DNA from 2 places in the Geobacillus sp. FSL W8-1251 genome. Region 1 is predicted to be linked to the other one. Evidence: a T-box and tRNA genes for the amino acid it is inferred to sense, from the RefSeq annotation. Region 1 holds a T-box; the other holds one or more tRNA genes.

Region 1 (7,918 bases):
AAGACGAAACGCTCTCAACGGTGCAGCTCGACTTCCTCTTGCCGGAACGTTTTGACCTTACGTACATCGGCGAAGACGGGAAGCCGCACCGCCCGGTTGTCATCCACCGCGGCGTCGTCTCGACGATGGAGCGGTTTGTCGCGTTCTTGATCGAAGAATACAAAGGCGCGTTCCCGACATGGCTCGCCCCGGTTCAAGTCAAGGTGATCCCGGTGTCGCCGGAGGCGCACCTCGATTACGCCTATGACGTGCAGCGGACGCTGAAAGAACGCGGCTTCCGCGTTGAAGTCGACGAGCGCGACGAAAAAATCGGCTACAAAATCCGCGAAGCGCAAATGCAAAAAATCCCGTACATGCTCGTTGTCGGCGACAAAGAGGCGGCCGAGCGAGCGGTCAACGTCCGACGCTACGGCGAAAAAGAGAGCCGGACGATGGGGCTTGATGAATTTGCTGCCTTGTTAGCGGAAGACGTGCGGGAAAAACGGGCGAAATAAGGAACGACCTATGGCGGTCCGACGCGTTTCGGACCGCTTTTTTTCGCGCGCAGGCGGAGGCTGGAGCGCATTGTTGCGGTCAACTGAAAATTTTCTCTTGCTAACGAAGTGAGAATCCATTATAATAAAGGACGTTGTGTTTATCAAGAGCCGCTCCTTGACATGCCATCGCCAAGGTGGTATAGTGTATAAAGTGGAATGATTGCTTGTTTGTAACGAAAGCAGAAGCGCCCGCTTCTCACCTGACCGACGCTAAGAAGGCTGTTGGCAGGTTGTTACGGTTCGCCAACTTTTTGTCCGAACGTCGTGCGCGGGTGCTTTGTGCATCCGCGCTTTTTCGTTGAGAGCGGGCTCTGCCGGCAAACAAGCCAGTTGGAAAAAACCTTGGAGGTGGCTCATTATTAGCAAAGATTTCATTATCAACGAGCAAATTCGTGCCCGGGAAGTGCGCTTGATCGATCAAAACGGCGACCAACTTGGCATCAAGTCGAAGCAGGAAGCGCTCGAAATTGCGGCGAGACGCAACTTGGACCTCGTGCTTGTGGCGCCGAACGCCAAACCGCCTGTTTGCCGCATCATGGATTACGGGAAATTCCGCTTCGAGCAGCAGAAGAAAGAAAAAGAAGCGCGCAAAAAGCAAAAGGTCATCAATGTGAAAGAAGTGCGCCTCAGCCCAACGATCGAGGAGCATGACTTCAACACGAAACTGCGCAACGCGCGCAAGTTTTTGGAAAAAGGCGATAAAGTGAAAGCGACGATCCGCTTCAAAGGACGGGCGATCACCCATAAAGAAATCGGACAGCGCGTCCTTGACCGCTTATCGGAAGCGTGTGCCGACATCGCGGTCGTCGAAACGGCGCCGAAAATGGACGGGCGCAACATGTTTCTCGTGCTCGCACCGAAAAACGACAACAAGTAAGGAGGAAACTGTGATGCCAAAAATGAAAACTCACCGCGGCTCGGCGAAACGGTTCAAAAAGACGGCGAGCGGCAAATTGAAACGCGGCCATGCGTATACGAGCCACTTGTTTGCCAATAAAACGAAAAAACAAAAGCGTCATCTCCGCAAAGCGACGCTTGTCTCGCCTGGCGATTTCAAACGCATTCGCCAAATGCTCGACAACTTGAAATAACGACCGACTATAGGAGGGAACGATTATGCCACGCGTAAAAGGTGGACCAGTGACGCGCAGACGTCGCAAAAAAGTATTGAAGCTTGCGAAAGGCTATTTCGGCGCGAAACACGCGTTATATAGAGTTGCGAACCAGCAAGTGATGAAATCGCTCATGTATGCGTATCGCGACCGCCGTCAACGGAAGCGCGATTTCCGCAAACTGTGGATTGTCCGCATCAACGCGGCGGCTCGCCAAAATGGCTTGTCCTACAGCCGTTTGATGCACGGCTTGAAGCTGGCCGGCGTGGAAGTGAACCGGAAAATGCTCGCCGACTTGGCGGTGAACGATCAAGCCGCGTTCGCCCAACTCGCCGACTTGGCGAAAGCGAATTTGAATAAATAACAACGATGGCCATCCTTGATCAGGATGGCCATTTTCTTATCAAGGAAAGGGATCGATATGGTACAATACGGAATAGCGATCAATCTTCTTGCCTTTTTTATGATGGGGCTCGACAAACAAAAAGCGAAACGCCGCCGCTTTCGCACCGCTGAGCGGACGCTTTGGCTGCTGGCGTTTGCGGGCGGGGCCATCGGTGCGGCAGCTGGAATGTACACGTTTCGCCATAAAACGCGCCATCGGGCTTTTGGCTATGGCTTGCCGCTGTTGGCAGCGGTGGAGCTGTTTCTCTATTGGCGATGGATGAGGTAGAAAGGGGAGGAAAGAATGAATTGGCCTTTGCTTTACGATATGCAGCGCATGTTGGATCGGCGCATTGAAACGGAGCATGGCTTGATGGAGGAAGATTTGTTTGCCCGCAAGCAGCTCGCCTTTCTTGTGGAGCTGGGTGAACTCGCGAATGAGACGCGTTGCTTTAAATTTTGGAGCATCAAACCGCCCGCGCCAGCCGAGCGAGTGCTTGAGGAATATGTGGACGGCTTGCATTTTTTATTGTCGCTCGGGCTGGAGTGCGGCTTGTTTTATGAAGAAAACGAAGCTCCGTCGGCGGGACGGCCGCTTGTCGAGCAGTTTCTTGCCGTGTTTCGCGCCGCCGAGCGGTTCGGGGAGACGAGAGCGCGAGGGGAATATGATGCGCTGTTTGCGGAGTATTGGCGGCTTGGCGTGGCGCTCGGTTTTTCTTCCGATGACATCGAGGCGGCGTATCGGCGGAAAAATGAAGTGAACCACAAGCGGCAAAACGAGCGCTATTGATCTTTTTTTGGATGGCGAATGATTCATTTTGCCAATCGTCAGCCTTTTCAAGTATAATAAAAAAGTGGACAAAACCGGAAAGGAGTGCCAAGATGGCGAAGTTGGACGAAACGTTGACGATGCTGAAAGCGCTGACCGATGCGAAAGGCGTCCCGGGCAATGAGCGGGAAGCGCGCGATGTGATGAAGACATACATAGCTCCGTATGCGGATGAAGTGACAACGGATGGCCTCGGCAGCTTGATTGCCAAAAAAGAAGGGAAATCGGGCGGGCCGAAAGTGATGATCGCCGGCCATTTGGATGAAGTCGGCTTTATGGTGACGCAAATCGACGACAAAGGCTTCATCCGCTTCCAAACGCTTGGCGGATGGTGGAGCCAAGTGATGCTCGCCCAGCGCGTGACGATCGTGACGAAAAAAGGCGACGTCACCGGCGTCATCGGTTCGAAGCCGCCGCACATTCTGCCGCCGGAGGCGCGCAAAAAACCGGTGGAAATCAAAGATATGTTCATCGACATCGGCGCGACAAGCCGCGAGGAAGCGATGGAGTGGGGCGTCCGCCCGGGCGATATGATCGTGCCGTATTTTGAATTTACGGTATTGAACAATGAAAAAATGCTGCTCGCGAAAGCATGGGACAACCGGATCGGCTGTGCGGTCGCCATCGATGTGCTCAAGCAGCTGAAAGGCGTCGACCATCCAAACACGGTATACGGCGTCGGCACGGTGCAGGAAGAAGTCGGCTTGCGCGGCGCGCGCACGGCCGCCCAATTCATTCAGCCGGATATCGCCTTTGCGGTGGATGTCGGCATTGCCGGCGATACACCGGGCGTGTCGGAAAAAGAAGCGATGGGCAAACTCGGCGCCGGCCCGCACATCGTCCTGTACGACGCGACGATGGTGTCGCACCGCGGCTTGCGCGAATTCGTCATCGAAGTGGCGGAAGAGCTGAACATTCCGTACCGTTTTGATGCCATGCCGGGCGGCGGTACAGATGCGGGAGCGATTCATTTAACGGGCATCGGCGTTCCGTCGCTCACGATCGCCATCCCGACGCGCTACATCCACTCGCACGCCGCCATTTTGCATCGCGACGACTACGAGAACACGGTCAAGCTGCTTGTCGAAGTGATCAAACGGCTTGACGCCGACAAAGTGAAACAACTGACGTTTGACGAATAAAAACACCGGCCAATTCGGCCGGTGTTCGTCATTGTTTAACCGCCTGCTCGAGCGTGGTGAGCATCATGTCTTTTTGCTGTTCATTGGCGTGCGTCCAAATGGCTTCAAAGAGGACGCCGAGGCCGGGCAAATATTTTTCCTCGCCACGCTGGATCGCGTCCTCGATTGTATTCTCGAGCTGTTCTTTCGAGTTGTTGGCGACGTTGTGCATAATGGCTTTCCGCAAGTTCAAATCCATTTGTCTCACCTCATTGGCCGTATTATACACCGTTATCGTTTGCCAATGGCGGCGGATTTATACATGGAGCGGCTCTCGTATATGGTATAAATAGAGGAAAAACTAGACCGAAATGAGTGATGGCGACGATGGACGAGAAACCGAGCGGCCGGCGTGCGGAACGGAACGAGCCTGGCTTTGTGAAGGAACTTGGCTTTGGTCGTGAAAGATGACAACGGCACACATTTTGTTATAATCAAATGAAGAAACTTGACGAATGAGGTGACGACACAATGGAAAAAGCGACATTCGCCGGCGGCTGCTTTTGGTGCATGGTGACGCCGTTTGAGGAGCTTGACGGCATTTACGGCATCGTCTCCGGCTATACGGGCGGGCATGTCGAAAACCCAACATACGAGCAAGTGAAAACCGGCACGACCGGCCATTACGAAGCGGTGCAAATCACGTTTGACCCGGACGTCTTTCCGTATGAGCGGCTGTTGGAGCTGTATTGGTGTCAAATCGACCCGACCGATGACGGCGGCCAGTTTCACGACCGCGGGCCGCAATATCGGACGGCGATTTTTTACCATAACGAAAAACAGCGCCAGCTCGCCGAGCAGTCAAAGCGGGCGCTCGAGGAAAGCGGGCGCTTCTCGAAGCCGATTGTAACGAAAATTTTGCCGGCGACGACGTTTTACCCGGCGGAAGAGTATCATCAAAACTACCATAAGAAAAATCCGGAGCATTACAAGCAAGACCGCGCCGCGTCCGGGCGCGACGAGTTTATCGCCAAACATTGGGGGACGAAACGGTGAAGCGGATCGAATCGCCGAAAAATGCGCGCGTCAAACAATGGAAAAAGCTGCAGACCAAAAAAGGGCGCGATGAGACCGGATTGTTTTTGCTTGAAGGGTTTCATCTTGTCGAAGAGGCTGTAAAAAGCCGAGCGCCGCTTGTTGAGCTGATGGTGGACGAGCGGACAGCCATCCCGCCCGGCTGGGACGTCAGCGTCCCGGTTGTGATCGTGACCGAAGCGGTGATGAAGGCGATCAGCAGCACGGAGACGCCGCAAGGCATCGCCGCGGTGTGCCGACAGCTGCCGGCCGAGCTTGAAGGCGTGAAGACCGCCTTGCTCATTGACGCCGTGCAAGACCCGGGCAATCTCGGGACGATGATTCGCACCGCCGATGCCGCCGGGATCGATGCTGTCATCCTTGGCGAAGGGTGCGCCGATGTGTACAATCCGAAAGTCGTGCGGGCGACGCAAGGGTCGCTGTTTCATCTTCCGGTTGTCAAAGGCGATTTGGCGCAATGGATCGCGCGTTTCAAGGAGCAGGGCATTCCGGTGTACGGAACGGCCTTGGAGAATGCCGTTGATTACCGCACCGTTCCGCCTTCGTCTTCCTTCGCCTTGCTCGTCGGCAATGAAGGAAGCGGCGTCCGGCGCGAATGGCTCGAGATGACGACGGAAACCATCTACATCCCGATTTACGGCCAAGCCGAGTCGCTGAATGTCGCCGTCGCGGCCGGAATTTTGCTTTATTCCTTGCAGGCGGTGCGGTAAACGATGAGCTGCGCAAAGAAATTTCGGCCTGACCTTGCCTTTGCCGTTTTCTTTGCGTATAATAAATAGCGACATTTTCCATACGGACAACAACGATGACGGAGAAAAGTAGCTTGCCGCTCGCCATCCAGGGAGAAAACGCCGGAGACTGGGAGCGTTTTTATGGCCGACGCAAGTGAAGTTCACCTCCCGAGTTGGCACCGGGACCATCCCAAAAGGGGATGTAAAGGTGTTCCGGCTTTCGGCCGTTATCGCAATGAAGCGAACAGCACATTTGTGCTGTTAACAAGGGTGGTACCGCGAGCAACAACTCGTCCCTTACCGGGGGGCGGGTTTTTTATTTTGGATAGAGGAGGGACTCAAGTGAAAGAACGGCTGTACGAGCTGAAGCAAGAAGCGCTTCGCCGAATCGATGAGGCGAAAGACGTCAAAGCACTGAATGACGTGCGCGTCGCTTACTTGGGCAAAAAAGGGCCTATCACCGAAGTGCTGCGCGGCATGGGGGCATTGCCGCCGGAAGAGCGCCCGAAACTCGGCGCGCTGGCCAATGAAGTGAGAGCGGCGATTCAGCAGGCGCTCGAGGCGAAACAAGCGAAACTGGAACAGGAGGAAGTCGAGCGGAAGCTGGCCGCCGAAGCGATCGATGTGACGCTGCCGGGACGACCTGTGAGTCTTGGCAATCCCCATCCGCTGACACGCGTCATTGAAGAAATTGAAGATTTGTTTATCGGCATGGGCTATACGGTCGCCGAAGGGCCGGAAATCGAGACCGACTATTACAACTTTGAGGCGCTCAATTTGCCAAAAGGCCACCCGGCCCGCGATATGCAAGATTCGTTTTACATCACGGAGGAGATTTTGCTTCGCACCCACACATCGCCGATGCAGGCGCGGACGATGGAAAAACACCGCGGGCGCGGCCCGGTGAAAATCATTTGTCCGGGCAAAGTGTACCGCCGCGATACGGACGATGCGACGCATTCGCACCAGTTTACGCAAATTGAAGGATTGGTTGTGGACCGGAACATCCGGATGAGCGATTTGAAAGGGACGCTGCGCGAATTTGCCCGCAAGCTGTTCGGGGAAGGGCGCGACATCCGCTTCCGGCCGAGCTTTTTCCCGTTCACCGAGCCGTCGGTCGAAGTCGATGTGTCCTGCTTCCGATGCGAAGGGCGGGGCTGCGGCGTCTGCAAAGGCACCGGCTGGATCGAAATTTTAGGAGCCGGCATGGTGCATGCGAACGTGCTTGAGATGGCCGGCTTTGATTCGAAAACGTACACCGGCTTTGCGTTCGGCATGGGGCCGGAGCGGATCGCGATGCTGAAGTACGGCATTGACGACATCCGTCATTTCTATCAAAACGATCTACGTTTCTTGCGGCAATTTTTGCGTGTGTAACAGAAAAAGGAGGGGTTTTCCATGCTCGTGTCTTACCGTTGGCTGAGCGAGTACGTCGATTTGACGGGGGTCACCGCCGCGGAACTCGCTGATCGCATCACGAAAAGCGGCATTGAAGTCGAGCGGGTTGAGGCGCTCGACCGCGGGATGAACGGCGTCGTCATCGGCCATGTGCTCGAGTGCGAGCCGCACCCGAACGCGGATAAACTGCGGAAATGCCTCGTTGACCTTGGCGAAGGCGAGCCGGTGCAAATCATTTGCGGCGCCCCGAACGTCGCCAAAGGGCAAAAGGTCGCCGTCGCCAAAGTCGGGGCGGTGCTGCCGGGCAATTTCAAAATCAAACGGGCGAAGCTGCGCGGGGAAGAATCGAACGGAATGATTTGTTCGCTCCAAGAGCTCGGCGTCGAAACGAAAATCGTGCCGAAAGAGTATGCAGACGGCATTTTCGTCTTTCCGAGCGATGCGCCGGTCGGCGCCGATGCACTGGAATGGCTCGGCTTGCACGATGAAGTGCTCGAACTGTCTTTGACGCCCAACCGCGCCGACTGTTTAAGCATGATCGGCGTCGCCTATGAAGTCGCGGCCATTCTCGGACGTGAAGTAAAGCTGCCGAAAGCGGCGGTCAAAGAAACGAACGAAAACGTTCACGACTACATTTCCGTCCGCGTCGAGGCGCCGGAAGACAACCCGCTGTACGCCGGGCGGATCGTGAAAAACGTCCGGATCGGCCCGT
Region 2 (7,918 bases), 1.2 Mb from region 1:
AGGGCGAAAAGTACGTCGTCGTCGACCCGAAACCAGGTGATCTACCCATGTCCAGGGTGAAGGCCGGGTAACACCGGCTGGAGGCCCGAACCCACGCACGTTGAAAAGTGCGGGGATGAGGTGTGGGTAGGGGTGAAATGCCAATCGAACTTGGAGATAGCTGGTTCTCCCCGAAATAGCTTTAGGGCTAGCCTCGGGATGGAGAGTGTTGGAGGTAGAGCACTGATTGGGCTAGGGGCCCTCATCGGGTTACCGAACCCAGTCAAACTCCGAATGCCAACGACTTATGCCCGGGAGTCAGACTGCGAGTGATAAGATCCGTGGTCGAGAGGGAAACAGCCCAGATCGCCAGCTAAGGCCCCAAAGTGCACGTTCAGTGGAAAAGGATGTGGAGTTGCAAAGACAACCAGGATGTTGGCTTAGAAGCAGCCACCATTTAAAGAGTGCGTAATAGCTCACTGGTCGAGTGACTCTGCGCCGAAAATGTACCGGGGCTAAACGTGCCGCCGAAGCTGCGGGATGACCGTTGGTCATCGGTAGGGGAGCGTTCTAAGGGCGTTGAAGCCAGACCGGAAGGACTGGTGGAGCGCTTAGAAGTGAGAATGCCGGTATGAGTAGCGAAAACAGAGGTGAGAATCCTCTGCGCCGAAAGCCTAAGGGTTCCTGAGGAAGGTTCGTCCGCTCAGGGTTAGTCGGGACCTAAGCCGAGGCCGAAAGGCGTAGGTGATGGACAACAGGTTGAGATTCCTGTACCACCTCCTTCCCGTTTGAGCGATGGGGGGACGCAGGAGGATAGGGCGAGCAGGCGGCTGGAAGAGCCTGTCCAAGCCGCAAGGCTGATCCGTAGGCAAATCCGCGGATTGTAAGGCCAAGCGGTGATGGCGACGGAGTCATCCGGAAGTCCCCGATTTCACACTGCCAAGAAAAGCCTCTAGCGAGGGAAGAGGTGCCCGTACCGCAAACCGACACAGGTAGGCGAGGAGAGAATCCTAAGGCGCGCGGGAGAACTCTCGTTAAGGAACTCGGCAAAATGACCCCGTAACTTCGGGAGAAGGGGTGCTCGTTTGGGTGAAGAGCCCGAACGAGCCGCAGTGAAAAGGCCCAAGCGACTGTTTATCAAAAACACAGGTCTCTGCGAAGCCGAAAGGCGACGTATAGGGGCTGACACCTGCCCGGTGCTGGAAGGTTAAGGGGAGCGCTTAGCGGAAGCGAAGGTGCGAACCGAAGCCCCAGTAAACGGCGGCCGTAACTATAACGGTCCTAAGGTAGCGAAATTCCTTGTCGGGTAAGTTCCGACCCGCACGAAAGGTGTAACGACTTGGGCGCTGTCTCAACGAGAGACCCGGTGAAATTATACTACCTGTGAAGATGCAGGTTACCCGCGACAGGACGGAAAGACCCCGTGGAGCTTTACTGCAGCCTGATATGGAATTTTGGTATCGCTTGTACAGGATAGGTGGGAGCCTGGGAAGCCGGAGCGCCAGCTTCGGTGGAGGCGGCGGTGGGATACCACCCTGGCGGTATTGAAATTCTAACCCGCACCCCTGATCGGGGTGGGAGACAGTGTCAGGCGGGCAGTTTGACTGGGGCGGTCGCCTCCCAAAAGGTAACGGAGGCGCCCAAAGGTTCCCTCAGAATGGTTGGAAATCATTCGGAGAGTGCAAAGGCACAAGGGAGCTTGACTGCGAGACGGACAGGTCGAGCAGGGACGAAAGTCGGGCTTAGTGATCCGGTGGTTCCGCATGGAAGGGCCATCGCTCAACGGATAAAAGCTACCCCGGGGATAACAGGCTGATCTCCCCCAAGAGTCCACATCGACGGGGAGGTTTGGCACCTCGATGTCGGCTCATCGCATCCTGGGGCTGTAGTCGGTCCCAAGGGTTGGGCTGTTCGCCCATTAAAGCGGTACGCGAGCTGGGTTCAGAACGTCGTGAGACAGTTCGGTCCCTATCCGTCGCGGGCGCAGGAAATTTGAGAGGAGCTGTCCTTAGTACGAGAGGACCGGGATGGACGCACCGCTGGTGTACCAGTTGTCCCGCCAGGGGCACCGCTGGGTAGCTATGTGCGGACGGGATAAGCGCTGAAAGCATCTAAGCGTGAAGCCCCCCTCAAGATGAGATTTCCCACCGCGTCAGGCGGGTAAGATCCCTCGAAGATGACGAGGTCGATAGGTCCGAGGTGGAAGCGTGGCGACACGTGGAGCTGACGGATACTAATCGATCGAGGGCTTAACCTAACAAGAAAAGTGGAGGCCGCCTGCTTATCGGCGAGGCGCGCTGGAGGGCCTGCGAGCGGGCTTAGCCCGCCGCAGCAGGACCGAAGCGTCGCGAGCCGATGGCGGCCGGAACTAGACAGTGAAAAGCGCAGGCGAGCGGCGGCGAGCCGGAGCTAGACAATGAAAAGTGAAAGCGTCCCGGCTTCTTCCCGAAACGGTTATCTAGTTTTGAAGGAATGACTTTCCTTCTTGACAACATTTATTTTTTAAGTATAATAAATGATGTCGAAACTGAATCGCTTGCCTAGTGGTGATAGCGGAGGGGAAACACCCGTTCCCATCCCGAACACGGAAGTTAAGCCCTCCAGCGCCGATGGTAGTTGGGGCCAGCGCCCCTGCAAGAGTAGGTCGCTGCTAGGCAATTTCGTGGAGGATTAGCTCAGCTGGGAGAGCACTTGCCTTACAAGCAAGGGGTCGGCGGTTCGATCCCGTCATCCTCCACCACTTACACCAATTGTGTATTCTTATCGCCGTAGGGTGGAGCAACAAGCCTTTGCTTCCTCGAAACCGCTTCGAGTTGCCCCGACGCATCTGGCTTCCTCGAATCAGTTAGTAGAGGAAGGGGCAACGAAAAATTTACTCAGAACATGATCGAAACTGAATCATTTCCTATCGCCGCGGGGTGGAGCAGTCCGGTAGCTCGTCGGGCTCATAACCCGAAGGTCGCAGGTTCAAATCCTGCCCCCGCAACCAAAATTGGTCCCGTAGTGTAGTGGTTAACATGCCTGCCTGTCACGCAGGAGATCGCGGGTTCGAGTCCCGTCGGGACCGCCATTCTTTCAAAATTGTGAAAGATGAAAAATACGGCTCAGCAGCTCATTCGGTAGAGACGAGCATCTGCTTCATCGAATTCGCTTCGAGTTGCCTCAACGCATCGAGCGTCTTTGAATCAGCTGGTAGAGGAAGAGGCACAGAGCAATTCAACGAGCGAGTTAAAAAATAATATATGGCTCGGTAGCTCAGTCGGTAGAGCAAAGGACTGAAAATCCTTGTGTCGGCGGTTCGATTCCGTCCCGAGCCACCATCAAACTATAAATTATACCGGCTTAGCTCAATTGGTAGAGACGAGCATTCGCATCGTTGAATCTGCTGCGAGTTGTCCCGACGCATCCTACTTCTTTGAATAAGCTTGCAGAGGAAGGGACACCTAGCATTTGACTTCCTTGAATCAGCTTGTAGAGGAAGAGGCACAACCGAGCAGATCATATGAGCCAGTAACTCATGTTAAATGTGCCGGCTTAGCTCAATTGGTAGAGCAACTGACTTGTAATCAGTAGGTTGCGGGTTCAAGTCCTGCAGCCGGCATCTTCCATTTTGAAAAAATTCAACTAGCGAAACATGAGCTCAGAAACGAGCGATACATCTTCGAGTTGGCTTCGAGTTGCCTTCGAGTTGCCCCGACGCACTTGACTTCTTCGAATAAGCTTGTAGAGAAAGGGGCAGGTAGAGTGAAATGAAGCTTAGAGTGTTATCTTAACCATGAGCCATTAGCTCAGTAGGTAGAGCAACGAGCGATGCATCATCGAGTTGGCTTCGAGTTGTCCCGACGCATCTTGCATCTTCGAATATGCTAGTAGAGGAAGGGACATCGTTCACTGTGAGTGTATACCCAACCATGAGCCATTAGCTCAGTAGGTAGAGCATCTGACTTTTAATCAGAGGGTCGGAGGTTCGAGTCCTCCATGGCTCATCGTCTTGCGGAAGTAGTTCAGCGGTAGAACACCACCTTGCCAAGGTGGGGGTCGCGGGTTCGAGCCCCGTCTTCCGCTCCACTTCCGCCGGGGTGGCGGAATTGGCAGACGCACAGGACTTAAAATCCTGGGGTAGGTGACTACCGTGCCGGTTCGAGTCCGGCCCTCGGCACGTGCGCTCGTAGCTCAATTGGATAGAGCATCTGACTACGGATCAGAAGGTTAGGGGTTCGAATCCTCTCGAGCGCGTTTTGTCGGGAAGTAGCTCAGCTTGGTAGAGCACACGGTTCGGGTCCGTGAGGTCGCAGGTTCAAATCCTGTCTTCCCGATTTATCATGGGGCCTTAGCTCAGCTGGGAGAGCGCCTGCTTTGCAAGCAGGAGGTCATCGGTTCGATCCCGATAGGCTCCACCTTTTGACTTAAATTTGGCGGTGTAGCTCAGCTGGCTAGAGCGTACGGTTCATACCCGTGAGGTCGGGGGTTCGATCCCCTCCACCGCCACCATTATCGGACCTTTAGCTCAGCTGGTTAGAGCAGACGGCTCATAACCGTCCGGTCGTAGGTTCGAGTCCTACAAGGTCCACCATTATTATTATTGTTGCTTTTTTGGAGGAGTACCCAAGTGGTTGAAGGGGTCGGTCTTGAAAACCGAGAGGCGCCGCAAGGCGCGCGGGGGTTCGAATCCCTCCTCCTCCGCCATGCACTTTAAAATCGTGCCGGCTTAGCTCAATTGGTAGAGACGAGCATTCGCATCGTTGAATCTGCTTCGAGTTGTCCCGACGCATCCCACTTCTTTGAATAAGCTTGCAGAGGAAGGGACACCGAGCATTTGACTTCCTCGAATCAGCTTGTAGAGGAAGAGGCACAACCGAGCAGATCATATGAGCCAGTAACTCATGTTAAATGTGCCGGCTTAGCTCAATTGGTAGAGCAACTGACTTGTAATCAGTAGGTTGCGGGTTCAAGTCCTGCAGCCGGCACCAGAACGAGGCGACTATGGCGAAGTGGTTAACGCACCAGATTGTGGCTCTGGCATGCGTGGGTTCGATTCCCACTAGTCGCCCTTTTCATTATATTATATTCTATATTTGCGGGTGTAGTTTAGTGGTAAAACCTCAGCCACGAGCATCTGCATCATCGAATTAGCTTCGAGTTGCCCCGACGCATCTGGCTTCTATGAATCAGCTGGTAGAGGAAGGGGCATGGAAATAGCGTGGCGGATGTTAAGCCAAATATTATGCGGGTGTAGTTTAGTGGTAAAACCTCAGCCTTCCAAGCTGATGTCGTGGGTTCGATTCCCATCACCCGCTTTTGATGGGCCTATAGCTCAGCTGGTCAGAGCGCACGCCTGATAAGCGTGAGGTCGGTGGTTCAAGTCCACTTAGGCCCATTATTTTCCATTGAATATTTTTGGGTCATTCGCTATAATAATGGGCGAACAATGCCCCATTGTTCCACAGCAAAATCGGAGCGACGAGCTTCACATCTTCGAATTTGCTGCGAGTTGCCTCGACGCATCTCGCTTCCTAGAATTAGCGCTGGCAGAGGAAGGGACAGGGCAAGTATTGGGCTAGCTTTCTTACTCATCATTCCGCAATAGCTCAGCGGTAGAGCAACCGGCTGTTAACCGGTAGGTCGTAGGTTCGAATCCTACTTGCGGAGCCATTTCTTTGGAGAAGTACCCAAGTGGCTGAAGGGGACGGTTTGCTAAACCGTTAGGTCGCAGTTTTGCGGCGCGCGGGTTCAAATCCCGCCTTCTCCGCCATAATGGCCCGTTGGTCAAGTGGTTAAGACACCGCCCTTTCACGGCGGTAACACGGGTTCGAATCCCGTACGGGTCACTGGTTGCTGGCACCAGAGATTCTGGTGCCCTTTTGTACAATTTCTTTTGTCGATTTTTGCGTTTTTTCTTGCGATGCGTGTGGAAGTCTGTTATAATATCTCTCGTTAGCTTTAAAATTACGTTATGATTGTTGGGGACAACGCAGTGTTTCGTTTCGTTAAAGAACGAGGCATTGCGTTTTTTTATTTACCACCCTAAACCGAGAAGACCCTCACTTCCACGCGTGAGCGTAGGGAGAGAGTTCAGGTAGGGAGGGAGTCCCCCGTTTCCAACGGCAGGAAAGTGGGGGGAGAAGATCAAACGAACAATTGGGCGTCGGCTTCGCCGCCATGAATTTGCACAAACATCGTTTGGATGGCTTGAAGATGGCGCTTGGCGGTTTCTTCTGGCGTTGATGGGAGAAAGTAAACGATTTGCAAAGCGTTTTTCGTTTCTCTCGTCACGGCGGTCCGCTCCGAATCGACGATCGGACTGCCAAACGGCCCTCGTTCATCTTTGCTGACGAGTTTGTTGGCAAAGTTGACTGTGCGGCCGTTTAACGCGATGTATTCATCTTTTTCCGTGCCGATCGTGAGCGTCACTGTCCCGTTGATGCGGTCTAGATCATAGATGCCGAGCGGAATTTTATAATAGAGTGAAAAAAAGTTGTTTATGTCTGCCGCTGAATGGATAGGCGGAATGAAGCTTTTTTTCTGGATGCGTCGGTACAGGCTTTCACTTGACGGTCGATAGCGGCTTGGGTCCGTTCCGATTTGTTTGAAAGTACGGCGCCATTCGACCATTTCAGGAATGTCGGCAATCGACTTTTCCTGCAGCTCGATGTAAAGAGATTCTTGAAACAGCTCAAGCCGCCCCCTTAACATTTGCGGTGAATCGCTGACCTCGATATGATAATAGCGGATGACGCCGAATTTACCAGAAGGAAGGCGTTGCTTTAGTTGTTCTGATATCACGCATTTCATCTTGATCACCTCGGATTTCATTTTACCATATATGACGAAAGGAGGGAAAACGATGGATGTTATGGCATTAAAGCAGGAAGTCATTGAGTACAGTCGGTCAATCGGCATTGATAAAATCGGATTTGCGAGCGCTGATCCGTTTGTGGAATTAAAGGAACGGCTGCGCCGCCAGCAGGAGCTCGGCTATCAGTCCGGTTTTGAGGAACCAGATATTGAGAAACGGACGAATCCTTCATTGCTTCTTCCGGAAGCAAAATCGATTATTGCCATTGCTCTTGCCTATCCGTCTAAAATGAAAAATGCGCCGCGGGGGACAAAGACGGAACGGCGCGGCGTTTTTTGCCGCGCTTCATGGGGAAAGGACTACCACAATGTGTTGCGGGAACGTTTGCAGCAGCTCGAGGAGTTTTTGCTGGCCAAAGTGCCCCATGCCCGCGTTCGCTCGATGGTGGATACCGGAGAGCTCGCCGATCGGGCGGTGGCGGAACGGGCAGGGATCGGTTGGAGTGGCAAAAACTGCTCTATTATTACACCAGAGTTTGGATCGTATGTGTATTTGGGAGAAATGATTACGAATATTCCATTTCCCCCTGATGAACCGGTTGAAAACCGATGCGGCACGTGCACGAAATGCATTGATGCCTGCCCGACTGGGGCGCTTGTGCAAGGGGGACAACTGAACGCACAGCGGTGCCTTTCCTTTTTAACACAAACGAAAGGCTTTTTGGCCGACGAGTTTCGAGAGAAAATCGGGAATCGGCTGTATGGCTGCGATACATGCCAGCAAGTCTGCCCGGAAAATAAGGGAAAAGACTTTCATTTGCATCCGGAATTCGAGCCGGATCCGGAAGCGGTAAAGCCGAAACTCATCCCGCTGCTTCAGATGAGCAACCGTGAATTTCAAGAAACATTTGGGGCCATGGCGGGTTCATGGCGTGGGAAAAAGCCGATTCAGCGCAATGCCATTCTGGCGCTTGCCCATTACAAAGACCAAACCGCGGTGCCGCATTTGCTGCGTTTGTTGAAAGAGGATAGCCGTCCCGTCATCCGCGGGACGGCGGCGTGGGCGCTCGGGAAAATCGGGGATCCAAGCGCTAAGCCTTATTTGGAGGCCGCGCGGCAAATGGAGGCGGATGCCGATGTGATC

Evidence for each region. A T-box is a leader RNA that pairs with one kind of tRNA and senses whether it is charged. The one in region 1 lies ahead of pheS (phenylalanine--tRNA ligase subunit alpha), so its partner is inferred to be a tRNA-Phe.
Region 2: it has a tRNA-Phe gene. The T-box ahead of pheS (phenylalanine--tRNA ligase subunit alpha) is inferred to sense a tRNA for this amino acid. The anticodon was not compared.

What each region holds. Positions count from the first base shown of each region.
Region 1 is NZ_JBBOUF010000001.1:2,365,728-2,373,645, forward strand. Features, by position in the region: gene thrS (threonine--tRNA ligase) at 1-494, shown strand, start outside; ribosomal protein L20 leader region at 708-839, shown strand; gene infC (translation initiation factor IF-3) at 835-1,413, shown strand; gene rpmI (50S ribosomal protein L35) at 1,427-1,627, shown strand; gene rplT (50S ribosomal protein L20) at 1,653-2,012, shown strand; gene NSS88_RS12475 (DUF1294 domain-containing protein) at 2,070-2,321, shown strand; gene NSS88_RS12480 (dUTP diphosphatase) at 2,337-2,822, shown strand; gene NSS88_RS12485 (M42 family metallopeptidase) at 2,915-4,003, shown strand; gene sspI (small acid-soluble spore protein SspI) at 4,032-4,241, opposite strand; gene msrA (peptide-methionine (S)-S-oxide reductase MsrA) at 4,514-5,038, shown strand; gene NSS88_RS12500 (TrmH family RNA methyltransferase) at 5,035-5,787, shown strand; T-box leader at 5,874-6,109, shown strand; gene pheS (phenylalanine--tRNA ligase subunit alpha) at 6,151-7,185, shown strand; gene pheT (phenylalanine--tRNA ligase subunit beta) at 7,207-7,918, shown strand, end outside.
Region 2 is NZ_JBBOUF010000001.1:1,130,978-1,138,895, reverse strand. Features, by position in the region: rRNA gene NSS88_RS06040 (23S ribosomal RNA) at 1-2,236, shown strand, start outside; rRNA gene rrf (5S ribosomal RNA) at 2,519-2,635, shown strand; tRNA gene NSS88_RS06030 (tRNA-Val) at 2,644-2,719, shown strand; tRNA gene NSS88_RS06025 (tRNA-Met) at 2,892-2,968, shown strand; tRNA gene NSS88_RS06020 (tRNA-Asp) at 2,974-3,049, shown strand; tRNA gene NSS88_RS06015 (tRNA-Phe) at 3,224-3,299, shown strand; tRNA gene NSS88_RS06010 (tRNA-Thr) at 3,508-3,580, shown strand; tRNA gene NSS88_RS06005 (tRNA-Lys) at 3,893-3,965, shown strand; tRNA gene NSS88_RS06000 (tRNA-Gly) at 3,973-4,047, shown strand; tRNA gene NSS88_RS05995 (tRNA-Leu) at 4,053-4,138, shown strand; tRNA gene NSS88_RS05990 (tRNA-Arg) at 4,142-4,215, shown strand; tRNA gene NSS88_RS05985 (tRNA-Pro) at 4,222-4,295, shown strand; tRNA gene NSS88_RS05980 (tRNA-Ala) at 4,304-4,376, shown strand; tRNA gene NSS88_RS05975 (tRNA-Met) at 4,394-4,470, shown strand; tRNA gene NSS88_RS05970 (tRNA-Ile) at 4,476-4,552, shown strand; tRNA gene NSS88_RS05965 (tRNA-Ser) at 4,575-4,665, shown strand; tRNA gene NSS88_RS05960 (tRNA-Thr) at 4,874-4,949, shown strand; tRNA gene NSS88_RS05955 (tRNA-His) at 4,957-5,029, shown strand; tRNA gene NSS88_RS05950 (tRNA-Gly) at 5,206-5,276, shown strand; tRNA gene NSS88_RS05945 (tRNA-Ile) at 5,283-5,356, shown strand; tRNA gene NSS88_RS05940 (tRNA-Asn) at 5,557-5,631, shown strand; tRNA gene NSS88_RS05935 (tRNA-Ser) at 5,639-5,731, shown strand; tRNA gene NSS88_RS05930 (tRNA-Glu) at 5,736-5,807, shown strand; gene NSS88_RS05925 (B3/B4 domain-containing protein) at 6,106-6,771, opposite strand; gene queG (tRNA epoxyqueuosine(34) reductase QueG) at 6,824-7,918, shown strand, end outside.